DNA from 4 places in the Streptomyces sp. NPDC094034 genome. Region 3 is predicted to be linked to each of the others. Evidence: riboswitches for the same ligand, from Rfam matches in the RefSeq annotation. Region 3 holds a riboswitch; each other region holds the start of a gene.
What was found. Region 3 has a riboswitch for cyclic di-AMP ahead of ABTZ59_RS30910 (C40 family peptidase). Riboswitches for the same ligand answer to the same signal wherever they lie in the genome.
Positions count from the first base shown of each region.

Region 1: it holds a riboswitch for cyclic di-AMP, as region 3 does, so the genes downstream of both, ABTZ59_RS27170 (transglycosylase family protein) here and ABTZ59_RS30910 (C40 family peptidase) in region 3, are expected to answer to the same signal.
Region 2: it holds a riboswitch for cyclic di-AMP, as region 3 does, so the genes downstream of both, ABTZ59_RS04695 (LysM peptidoglycan-binding domain-containing protein) here and ABTZ59_RS30910 (C40 family peptidase) in region 3, are expected to answer to the same signal.
Region 4: it holds a riboswitch for cyclic di-AMP, as region 3 does, so the genes downstream of both, ABTZ59_RS26435 (M23 family metallopeptidase) here and ABTZ59_RS30910 (C40 family peptidase) in region 3, are expected to answer to the same signal.

Region 1 covers NZ_JBEOUD010000036.1:11,678-13,872, forward strand. The annotation lists gene ABTZ59_RS27170 (transglycosylase family protein) at 318-1,031, opposite strand; cyclic di-AMP (ydaO/yuaA leader) riboswitch at 1,036-1,212, opposite strand; gene ABTZ59_RS27175 (transglycosylase family protein) at 1,477-2,195, opposite strand, start outside.
Region 2 covers NZ_JBEOUD010000003.1:109,616-111,810, forward strand. The annotation lists gene ABTZ59_RS04690 (SAM-dependent methyltransferase) at 1-103, shown strand, start outside; gene ABTZ59_RS04695 (LysM peptidoglycan-binding domain-containing protein) at 242-1,060, opposite strand; cyclic di-AMP (ydaO/yuaA leader) riboswitch at 1,065-1,219, opposite strand; gene ABTZ59_RS04700 (NAD-dependent epimerase/dehydratase family protein) at 2,023-2,195, opposite strand, start outside.
Region 3 covers NZ_JBEOUD010000048.1:3,512-5,706, reverse strand. The annotation lists gene ABTZ59_RS30915 (ATP-dependent DNA helicase) at 1-733, opposite strand, end outside; cyclic di-AMP (ydaO/yuaA leader) riboswitch at 1,027-1,190, shown strand; gene ABTZ59_RS30910 (C40 family peptidase) at 1,189-2,195, shown strand, end outside.
Region 4 covers NZ_JBEOUD010000034.1:26,952-29,146, reverse strand. The annotation lists gene ABTZ59_RS26440 (tyrosine-protein phosphatase) at 1-283, opposite strand, end outside; cyclic di-AMP (ydaO/yuaA leader) riboswitch at 739-903, shown strand; gene ABTZ59_RS26435 (M23 family metallopeptidase) at 908-2,071, shown strand.

The sequences.
Region 1 (2,195 bases), on a different contig from region 3:
CCACGCCGGAGCCCGCGGGGGCCGGGTACGCGGGAGGGTGGCGCCGGGTCCGCGGGTGAGCGGGAGCCGCGTCCGCGGGTGAGCGGGGGCCACAGGCGAAACCCCGGCCCGGCGCGTACGGGGGATTACGCGCCGGGCCGGGGCGGTCTCGGGTGGGGACGGTCCCGAGGGGCTCCGGTGGGGACTGACCGGGGGGGCTCCGCTGGGGACGGTCCCCGGAGACTCCGGTGGAGACGGTCCCCGGGGGCTCCGCTGGGGACGGTCCCGAGGGGAGAGCGGTCCCGGTTCCGGATACGGCCCGGACGAGGCCGGGTGGGTCAGCTCAGGTGGAGCTGCTGGCCCGGGTAGATCACGTCGGCGTCGCTGACGATGTCCTTGTTCAGGTCGTACAGCTTCTGCCAGCCACCCTCGACGTCCTCGGCCTTGGCGATCTTGGAGAGGGAGTCACCGGGCTTGACCTTGTACTCGCCGTCACCCTTCTTGATCGTGGTGGGACGGCTCTCGCCGCGCGAGGCCGGCTGGGCCGCGCCGCGCGTGGTCTCCTGCTGCTTCGGCTGCGCCTGCTGCTTGGGGGCCTGCCGCTGCGTCGGCTGCGACTTCTTCTGGGTGGGCCGGCTGGGCTGGGTGCTCTCGGTGGCGGAGCCGCCGTCGTACGCGGCCCTGGACAGGCCCACGCCGCAGTTCGGCCACGCGCCCTTGCCCTGGCCGGCGAGGACCTTCTCGGCGACGGCGATCTGCTGGGACTTGCTGGCCTGGTCGGCGCGGGCGGCATACGCGGTACCGCCGTAAGCGGCCCAGGTGGACGGCGTGAACTGGAGGCCGCCGTAGAAGCCGTTGTCCGTGTTGATCGACCAGTTGCCTCCGGACTCGCACTGCGCGACCTGGTCCCACTCTGCGGCGGTCGCGGCGGAGGCCGAGGTCGCACCGATCAGCGGGGCGGCGACGGCTGCGCCGGTGACCCCGGCGAGCGTGGCATAGCGGACGGCCTTCGACGGGCGGCGGTGCTTGCCCTTGCTGGAACGCAGCAGCATGGAACATCTCCCTCACCGACGCCTACGAGGTCAGCTGTCGGGTTCGGGCCAAGTGAGTTGCCCGGCCGTGTGCTCTGTCGCACACGGCTTCACCCCAAGCCGGTCCTCGGTCGTCTGTCGACGGCCGGAGCCCGGCGCGAACCTTTGGGTCCCCCGCTCCTGCCTACGGCGCATGACGCGTCGGTTGCTCCCCCCGACCGACGGCAGGATTCGGCGTGACGGTCGACGGGGCCCGCGGTGCGAGCGGTTCAGACCGTAATCACAGGTCCGCCCATTGTTCAAAGGAGAACATCAAGGAAAAATCGCCCTTACCTCCCCCTTGGATGACCCCATTTACGCAGGTGAGAGACGAAACGACCCAACCGCCGGAGCAAAAGGCCCCAGTTGCGGCGAAGAGACCCTTGTCTCACTTTCGCAGAAGTGGACATAGGGCCTCTAACTGCCTCTACTTCACGCCCAGATCAAGGGTCTGGCCAGGGAAGATCAGGTCAGGGTCGGCGCCGACGGTGTCCTTGTTCGCCTCGTAGATCGCGGACCACCCGCCGGGCACCTCGCGCTCGTCGGCGATGAGCCAAAGACAGTCACCGGCGCGGACGGTGTACTCACCATCCAGCGCGCCCGCGCCTTCCGTTTCGCCCGCGGAGCCGCCCGCCGAACCATCCGCCGGGCCGCCCGTCGCACCACTCGTCGCGCCATCCGCCGCGGCGTTGGCGTTACGTGTCGATCCGTCACCGCGCGAGGCATGACGGCCGGATTCACGCTCTTCGCCCGAATTGCCCGGTGCGGAGTCGTCCGGGGCCGCGTCGCCGCGGTGCTTGCCCTTGGCGGCGCCCTGACCGGACCCGGCGGACCCGGCGGAGCCGGAGGACTCGGCGGGAGCGGGCTCCTTCGTACCGTCACCGTTGGAGGCCGAGGCGTCCGGCGAGGCCGAGGAGCCGTCCGACGGGGACCCGGCCTTCCCGGATGTCCCGGACGGCTCAGGAGTCGCCTCAGATGTCTTCTCCGGCGTCGCCTCCGTCGCCGTCCCCGGCGTCGTACCGGGATCCACGCGCGGCGCGGGACTGCCCTCCGTCAGCCCGGCGACCGCGGCGCAACTGGCCCACGCCCGCGGCCCCTGCGCTTCGAGGATCCTCTCGGCTATCGCGATCTGCTGCGAGCGGCTGG
Region 2 (2,195 bases), on a different contig from region 3:
GGTCACGGCCCCGCACTGGTACCGGGACACGGCCGCGCCGACGGAGGAGGAGAGCGGCGGATACGACAGCGGCATCTACGCCGCGGTCGGCCGCGTGCGCTGACCTTTCCGGCGGCCCGTCGCTCCGCCGGGATCGCGGAGCACGGGAACGAGGGAACGAACGAGCCCGGAACGCGGCAGGGCCGGACCAGCCCTGAGGGCTGTCCGGCCTGCCGCGAGCGGTGTGCGGTGTGCGGGCCTGTCAGTAGGGGCCGTTCACGTTGTCGATCGAACCGTAACGGTCGGCCGCGTAGTTGGACGCGGCGGTGATGTTGGCGACCGGGTCGTAGCTGTCCGTCGACGTACCGGGCACGTGGTAGGCCTCGAACGTGGGGTCGATGACCTGAAGGAGCCCCTTGGACGGGGTGCCGGCCGCGGCGTTGGAGTCCCAGTTGTTGATGGCCCACGGGTCGCCCGAGGACTCGCGCATGATGTTGCGGTGGATGCCCTCGTAGGAGCCGGGGATGCCGTTCGCCGCCATGACGTCCAGCGACTCCCGGATCCAGCCGTCCAGGTTGTCGGCGTACGTCGTCGTGGCGGTCTCGGTGGTCGCGGCGGCGGTGTCGGCCGAGGCGCTCTCGTCGGTGCTCTCCTCGGCCGCCGGCGCGGCCTCCTCGGCGGGGGCGGAGTCGGCGGCGGAGTCGGCGGGGGCCTCCGACGCGGACGCCGTTCCGAGCGTCAGCGTGAGACCGGGGTGGATCAGGCACGGGTCGCCGCCGATGACATCGCGGTTGTCCTCGTAGAGCTGCTGCCAGCCGCCGCTCAGGGAGAAGTCGTCGGCGATCTTGGACAGCGAGTCGCCCCAGACGACGGAGTAGGTCGTCGGGGTGTCCGTCTGGACGACGGCGGCCGGAGTCAGGGTCACCTTGGCGCTGGCGGCGGTGTGCGCTGCCGGGGCCGCCTGGGCGGTGGTGGCGGCCAGCAAGGGGAAGGCGAGTACGGCACCGCCCGTGCCCGCGGTGACGAGACCTCTGGCGACAGGGCTGTTCTTGGGACGACGGTGCTTAGCCTTTGAGGCCATGACGAATTCCTCTCCTGCGCCTGCGAGGTGAGCTGTCGGGTTCGGACTGGAGATGCCCGGCCGCATGGTGAATGCGGCTTAACCCCAAGCCGGTCCTGAGTACGGATCGGCGACTTACCTGGGTCCCCCGCTCCTGCCGGGCGTGGGTGGGTGTGTGTTTCCGGGCGGCGGCAGGATTCGGCGTTCCGTCCGGAGTAACGAGAACGTAAGCGAGGGCGCCCGAACGAAACAAGCCCTGAATTCACAACGGAATCCAATTCATGAATCCGACCCGAAATGATCTCGTTATCGGCCCGATACCGGGAAGCTCAACTCGCCTTCCACACAGGCGAAATGAACGAGAAGGCAGGCGGCGGGCCGGGCACTTACGTGACACACATCACGCGCATGACGGAAATGTCCAGGTCACAACGGGACACAGAGCGGAGAAAGTCGAGCGAACGACAAAGAATTGGACTTCAGGGAGAACTGAGATAAATCGCCCATAAAGGTGCGGGTGCGCGGCATCGGATCCGACCCGTGGACCCGACCTCCACAAGGGAGCCATACGCGCCGCTGACGCTCTCTCACATTCGAACAACCAGGGCCATGTGGCGGTTCTCCGACCGTCTTTCATCGAAGAGCGGATCACATTCGAAGAATTCCCTTTCCGCAAACGGCAGTTCACGACGGATGAAGGAGTGACGCCCACCTCGCGGTTTTCTGGCGATTGACCAACTCGGGCATTCTTCGGGCCCGTTCATCGCGTCGCCCGACGATGAACGGAAAGGCGATCAAGGAAAGATCAGGGGCTTCATCGGGGGCTTCATCGGGGCTTCGGAGAAGGCTCGGGGAGAGATATGACGTACCGGCCCGGAAACGTGCGACGGGTGGTGGCGCTGCCGGAGTCACCCTCCGGCAGCGCCACCACCCGTCGGTGGCCCGGCGCCCGATCGCCCGCTACCCGGGCGGCGGCGCGAAGCTCAGTCCGCCTCCGTGATCTCCTCCCGCCCCGCCGCGGTGAACCCGAGGAGCTCACGGCTGCGGGTGGTGTCGAACAGCGACGCGTGACCGTCGAGCGCGCCCCGGATCTCGCTGCTGGGGTGGTACGTCGCCAGCAGCTCCCGGGTGGGTTCCAGGGCCGCGCTGTCGGGCG
Region 3 (2,195 bases):
GCAGCCGCGCCTGGTACATCCGGTAGGCCTCGGCGAGCGTCTTCTCGAAGCCGTCGGTGGCCTGGTCGGCGAAGGTCTCCTCGTCGATCAGCTCGTTCTTCAGATTCGAGATCTTGGCGCTGAAGGACTTGGGCGGGTAGCGCTTGGGGTCGAGGTCCAGATCACGGCAGACCAGGGCCATCAGACGCTTGGAGTCGGCGGCGTCGTAGATGGAGAACGACGAGGTGAACCCGAGCCGCTTCGACTCGCGCCGCAGAATCCGCACGCAGGCGCTGTGGAACGTCATGACCCACATGGCGTTGGCGCGCGGGCCGACGAGCTGGCCGACGCGCTCCTTCATCTCGCCCGCGGCCTTGTTGGTGAACGTGATCGCCAGTATCTGACCGGGGTGGACACCGCGGTTGCCCAGCAGATACGCGATCCGGTGGGTCAGCACCCGGGTCTTGCCCGACCCGGCCCCGGCCACGATGAGCAGCGGCGAGCCGGTGTGCACAACGGCGGCACGCTGCTCCTCGTTCAGCCCTTCGAGCAGCGCGGCGGGGTCCACGACCGTGCGCGGGGCGCCGCCCCGGTGGTACGGGTCCCGCGCCGGAGGCGCGTCGTAGGCACCCTGGAAGAGGTCGTCCGGCACCTGCTCCGGTGCGTGCTCGGCGTCGTCCTCGGGCGGCGGTGGATGCTCGTCGCCGGAGGGCTGGAGGTCCGCCAGGAAACTGTCGTCAAAGAGGCTGCTCATCGCTTTCCGAGTCTAGGCCGCCGCACTGACACACCGCGCCCGCCTTCGGGATTCCCCGGCATTCCCCCGGCCGCTGTCACCCTCGCCGCACCCCCCGTCGCCCTCACCGCGGGCGGCACCTCGGTCACTCATCGTGGCGGAAAGGCGTCACCGACCCCCTTCGCACATCGCACGCGCAAATGGTCACGAAAATGTATCGGGCATTTCGGCCATCGTCCTTCACACCAGCACCACACTTTGGCTAGCGTGCTCGATCAGGCAGCCCGTACCCCCAACGGCGACCCACGCCAAGCGGGCAGCCCACGCCGAATTCGGACTTTCCCGAAGAAAGTTCGGAACCGGGGACCCACACTGCACAACCGGGGTGAATCGGGCCTTTCGCTCAAGGCCCGTAGGGCAGCCTTCCGTTCCGCCCGAACCCGACAGCTAACCCGGTAGGCGGTCCACGGAAGGAGATGCAGACCTTGGCGTCGCATCGCAAGCCGCGCAGTCTCAGCGGAGTACGTACCGCCTCTCCCGCCGTCGGGCTCACGACAGCCGCGCTCGCCTCGGTCACACTGCTCTCGACGCAGAGCGCGAGCGCCACGCCCGTCGAGCCGAAGCCGTCCATGGAAGAGGTACAGAAGAAGGTCGACGATCTGTATCGCCAGGCCGGAAGCGAGACACAGAAGTACAACAGGGCGAAAGAGGCCACGCAGAAGCAGAAGCGCGCGGTCGACCGCGTGCTCGACGAAGTCGCCAAGCGCGCGGACAAGCTGAATGAGGCCCGGCGTACGCTCGGCTCGTTCGCGGCCGCGCAGTACCGCGAAGGCGCGGTCACCCCGACCGCCGCCCTGCTCTTCGCGGACAGCCCCCAGGCGTTCTTCGAGCAGAAGCAGGTGACGGACCGGCTGACGGAGCGTCAGCGCGGAGTCCTCACCGACTACCAGACACAACAGGCCGCCGCCGCGAAGCAGCGGGCGCAGGCGTCGAAGGACCTGGAGTCGCTCACCGCCTCGCAGGCCGCGCTGCGCACCAGCAAGCAGAGCGTGCAGCAGAAGCTCGGCGCGGCGCGTGCGCTGCTGTCGAAGCTGACCACGGAGGAGAAGGCGCGGCTGGCCGCGCTGGAGCGCAAGAAGGAAGAGGAGGCCCGCCGCAAGGCGGAGGCGCGGGCCAAGGAGGAGGCCCGCGCGAAGGCGGAGGCCGAGCGCAAGCGCAAGGAACGCCAGGCCCAGAACAACCCGCCGACCGATACGAGCACGGGCTCAGGGACGGGCTCGGGCCAGAGCGGCACAGGCTCCGGTACGGATACCGGCAGCGGCACCGGGACGGGCACGAGCGGCGGCACGGGAGCCTCGGACGGCAGCTACGCCACCAAGACCGCCAAGGTCCTCTCCTTCGCCCGCGCCCAGATAGGCAAGCCGTACGTCTGGGGCGCCACGGGACCCAGCTCGTACGACTGCTCGGGCCTGACGCAGGCCGC
Region 4 (2,195 bases), on a different contig from region 3:
CGGTGAGCGGCAGATTCACATTGCGTACGCCGGGCAGCTCCACGTCCGCGCCGTCGAGCTTCAGATCGGCGGCATTGCGGAAGTCGAAGATCGTGTGCAGGCCGAGGGAGGAGAGGAAGGCGGCATCGGCCGGGGTGGCGTTGGCGAGATGTCCGCTGCGGAAGAGCCTGCCGTGGGCCACCCGCCGGCCGTCCGTGGTCGGCAGTCCACCCACATCGCGGAAGTTGCGCACGCCGGACAACTCGGGCTCTGTCGACGGGACCTGCGGCAGCTGCTGCGTCACGGCGTGCTCCTCCGTGTCTGCCGTCGGCGCGGCTCGCCGACGATGTCGACCTCTGACCCTACGACATTTGTTCCTCAGGCAACCTGTGGCAATCGGCCCGGCTCCGGAGGGGTCAGAAGCGCATTATTCGGACACCTCGCGCCGATGAATCGCGGATGAATACCACCCACATGCGCATCTGTCCGGAATGGGTGATTCCGGACAACCTGCCCCGGTCGCGGGGGAGATGGCATCCGGCCCGTGAGCAGGATCATATCCGTGACGTTGCGTGGCGGTGTCGGGAGGGGGAATTGCTGCTCCGTAAGGTAATTGGAGACCGGAATCCACGCAGGGTGACCGAATATCCCGAGCGATATCCGAAACGGGTGCCACCGCCCGAATACAGCATCTTGTTCCGGCCGTCCGGCTCGCTTACCTTCAGCCTCAATCCAAGCGGATCGCCGAATCCTGCCGCCGCTTGGAATTCGCATCCACTCATCAACGCGTGGCAGGAGCGGGGGACCCAGGTAGAACGCCGATCCGGAAGTTCGGACGGCTCGGGGTGAAGTCGCGCACCATGCGCGGCCGGGCAGCTCCAGCCCGAACCCGACAGCTCACCTCGCAGGCGCCGGAGAGGAATTCGCCATGCCCTCGAAGGGTAAGCACCGCCGTCCCAAGTCCAATTCGATCTCGCGCGGATTCATCGCCGCGGGCACGGGTGGCGCGGCAATCGCGCTTCCGCTCATCGGCGCCACCGGCGCGCACGCCGCGGAGAAGGCGGCCCCCGCCGCCGCTCCGCAGGCCGCCCCCGCCTCCGCGCTCCAAGCCGAGAATCTGTCCGGCGCCCAGCAGCGGGCCGAGACGAAGCAGACCGCCATCCAGGCCGCCACCAGGGTCGCGAGGACCTACACCGTGGTCTCCGGCGACTGTCTCTCCACGATCGCCGCCGACCACCATGTGCGGGGCGGCTGGCATCGGCTGTATCGGGACAACCGTGAGGCCGTCGGCGACAACCCGTCGCTGATCCACCCCGGCCTGGAGCTGACCCTCGGCGGGCGGGCCGCGGCGAGCGCGCCGTCCGAGGCTCCGGCGGAACCCTCCAACTCCTCGGACGACTCCGCCCCGTCCGCCGACGTCACTCCCTCGGACGACTCCTCCACTCCCTCGGACGACTCCGCCGCTCCCTCGGACGACTCCTCCGCTCCCTCGGACGACTCCTCCGCTCCCTCGGACGACTCCTCCGCTCCCTCGGACGACTCCTCCGCTCCCTCGGACGACTCCGCCGACTCCTCGTCCGCCGACTCCTCGTCCGCCGACTCTTCGTCGAGCGGTTCGACCGAGGAGCCCGCCGCCCCGGCCACCGAGGAGGCCCCCGCCGCCGACACCGCGGAGCCGAGCACCGGTTCCGGCTTCACCGCGCCGGTCGACGGACCGACCTCCACGCCGTACGGCGCCGCCGGCTCCAGCTGGTCCAGCGGCTACCACACCGGTGTCGACTTCTCGGCGTCCTCGGGCACCCCCGTGAAGGCGGTCAGCGACGGTACGGTCGTGACGGCCGGCTGGGGTGGCGCGTACGGCAACCAGATCGTCATCCAGCACAGCGACGGCATGTACTCGCAGTACGGTCACCTGTCGTCCCTGGAGGTCTCCGCCGGCGAGAGCGTCAGCGCGGGTCAGGAAATCGGACTCTCCGGTTCCACCGGCAATTCCACTGGACCGCACCTGCACTTCGAGATCCGTACCGGCCCCGAATACGGCTCGGACGTCGACCCGGTGGCCTACCTCCGGCAGAACGGCGTGAACGTCTGAATCACCGGATCACGTCAACTCAATCCGCTGCCCGGCACTTTCCGTGCCGGGCAGCGGCCGTTTCCGCCTATTCCCGCTTGGCCGAAACTTGACCGATGGCATATCTCACCCGCCGTCAACCCCT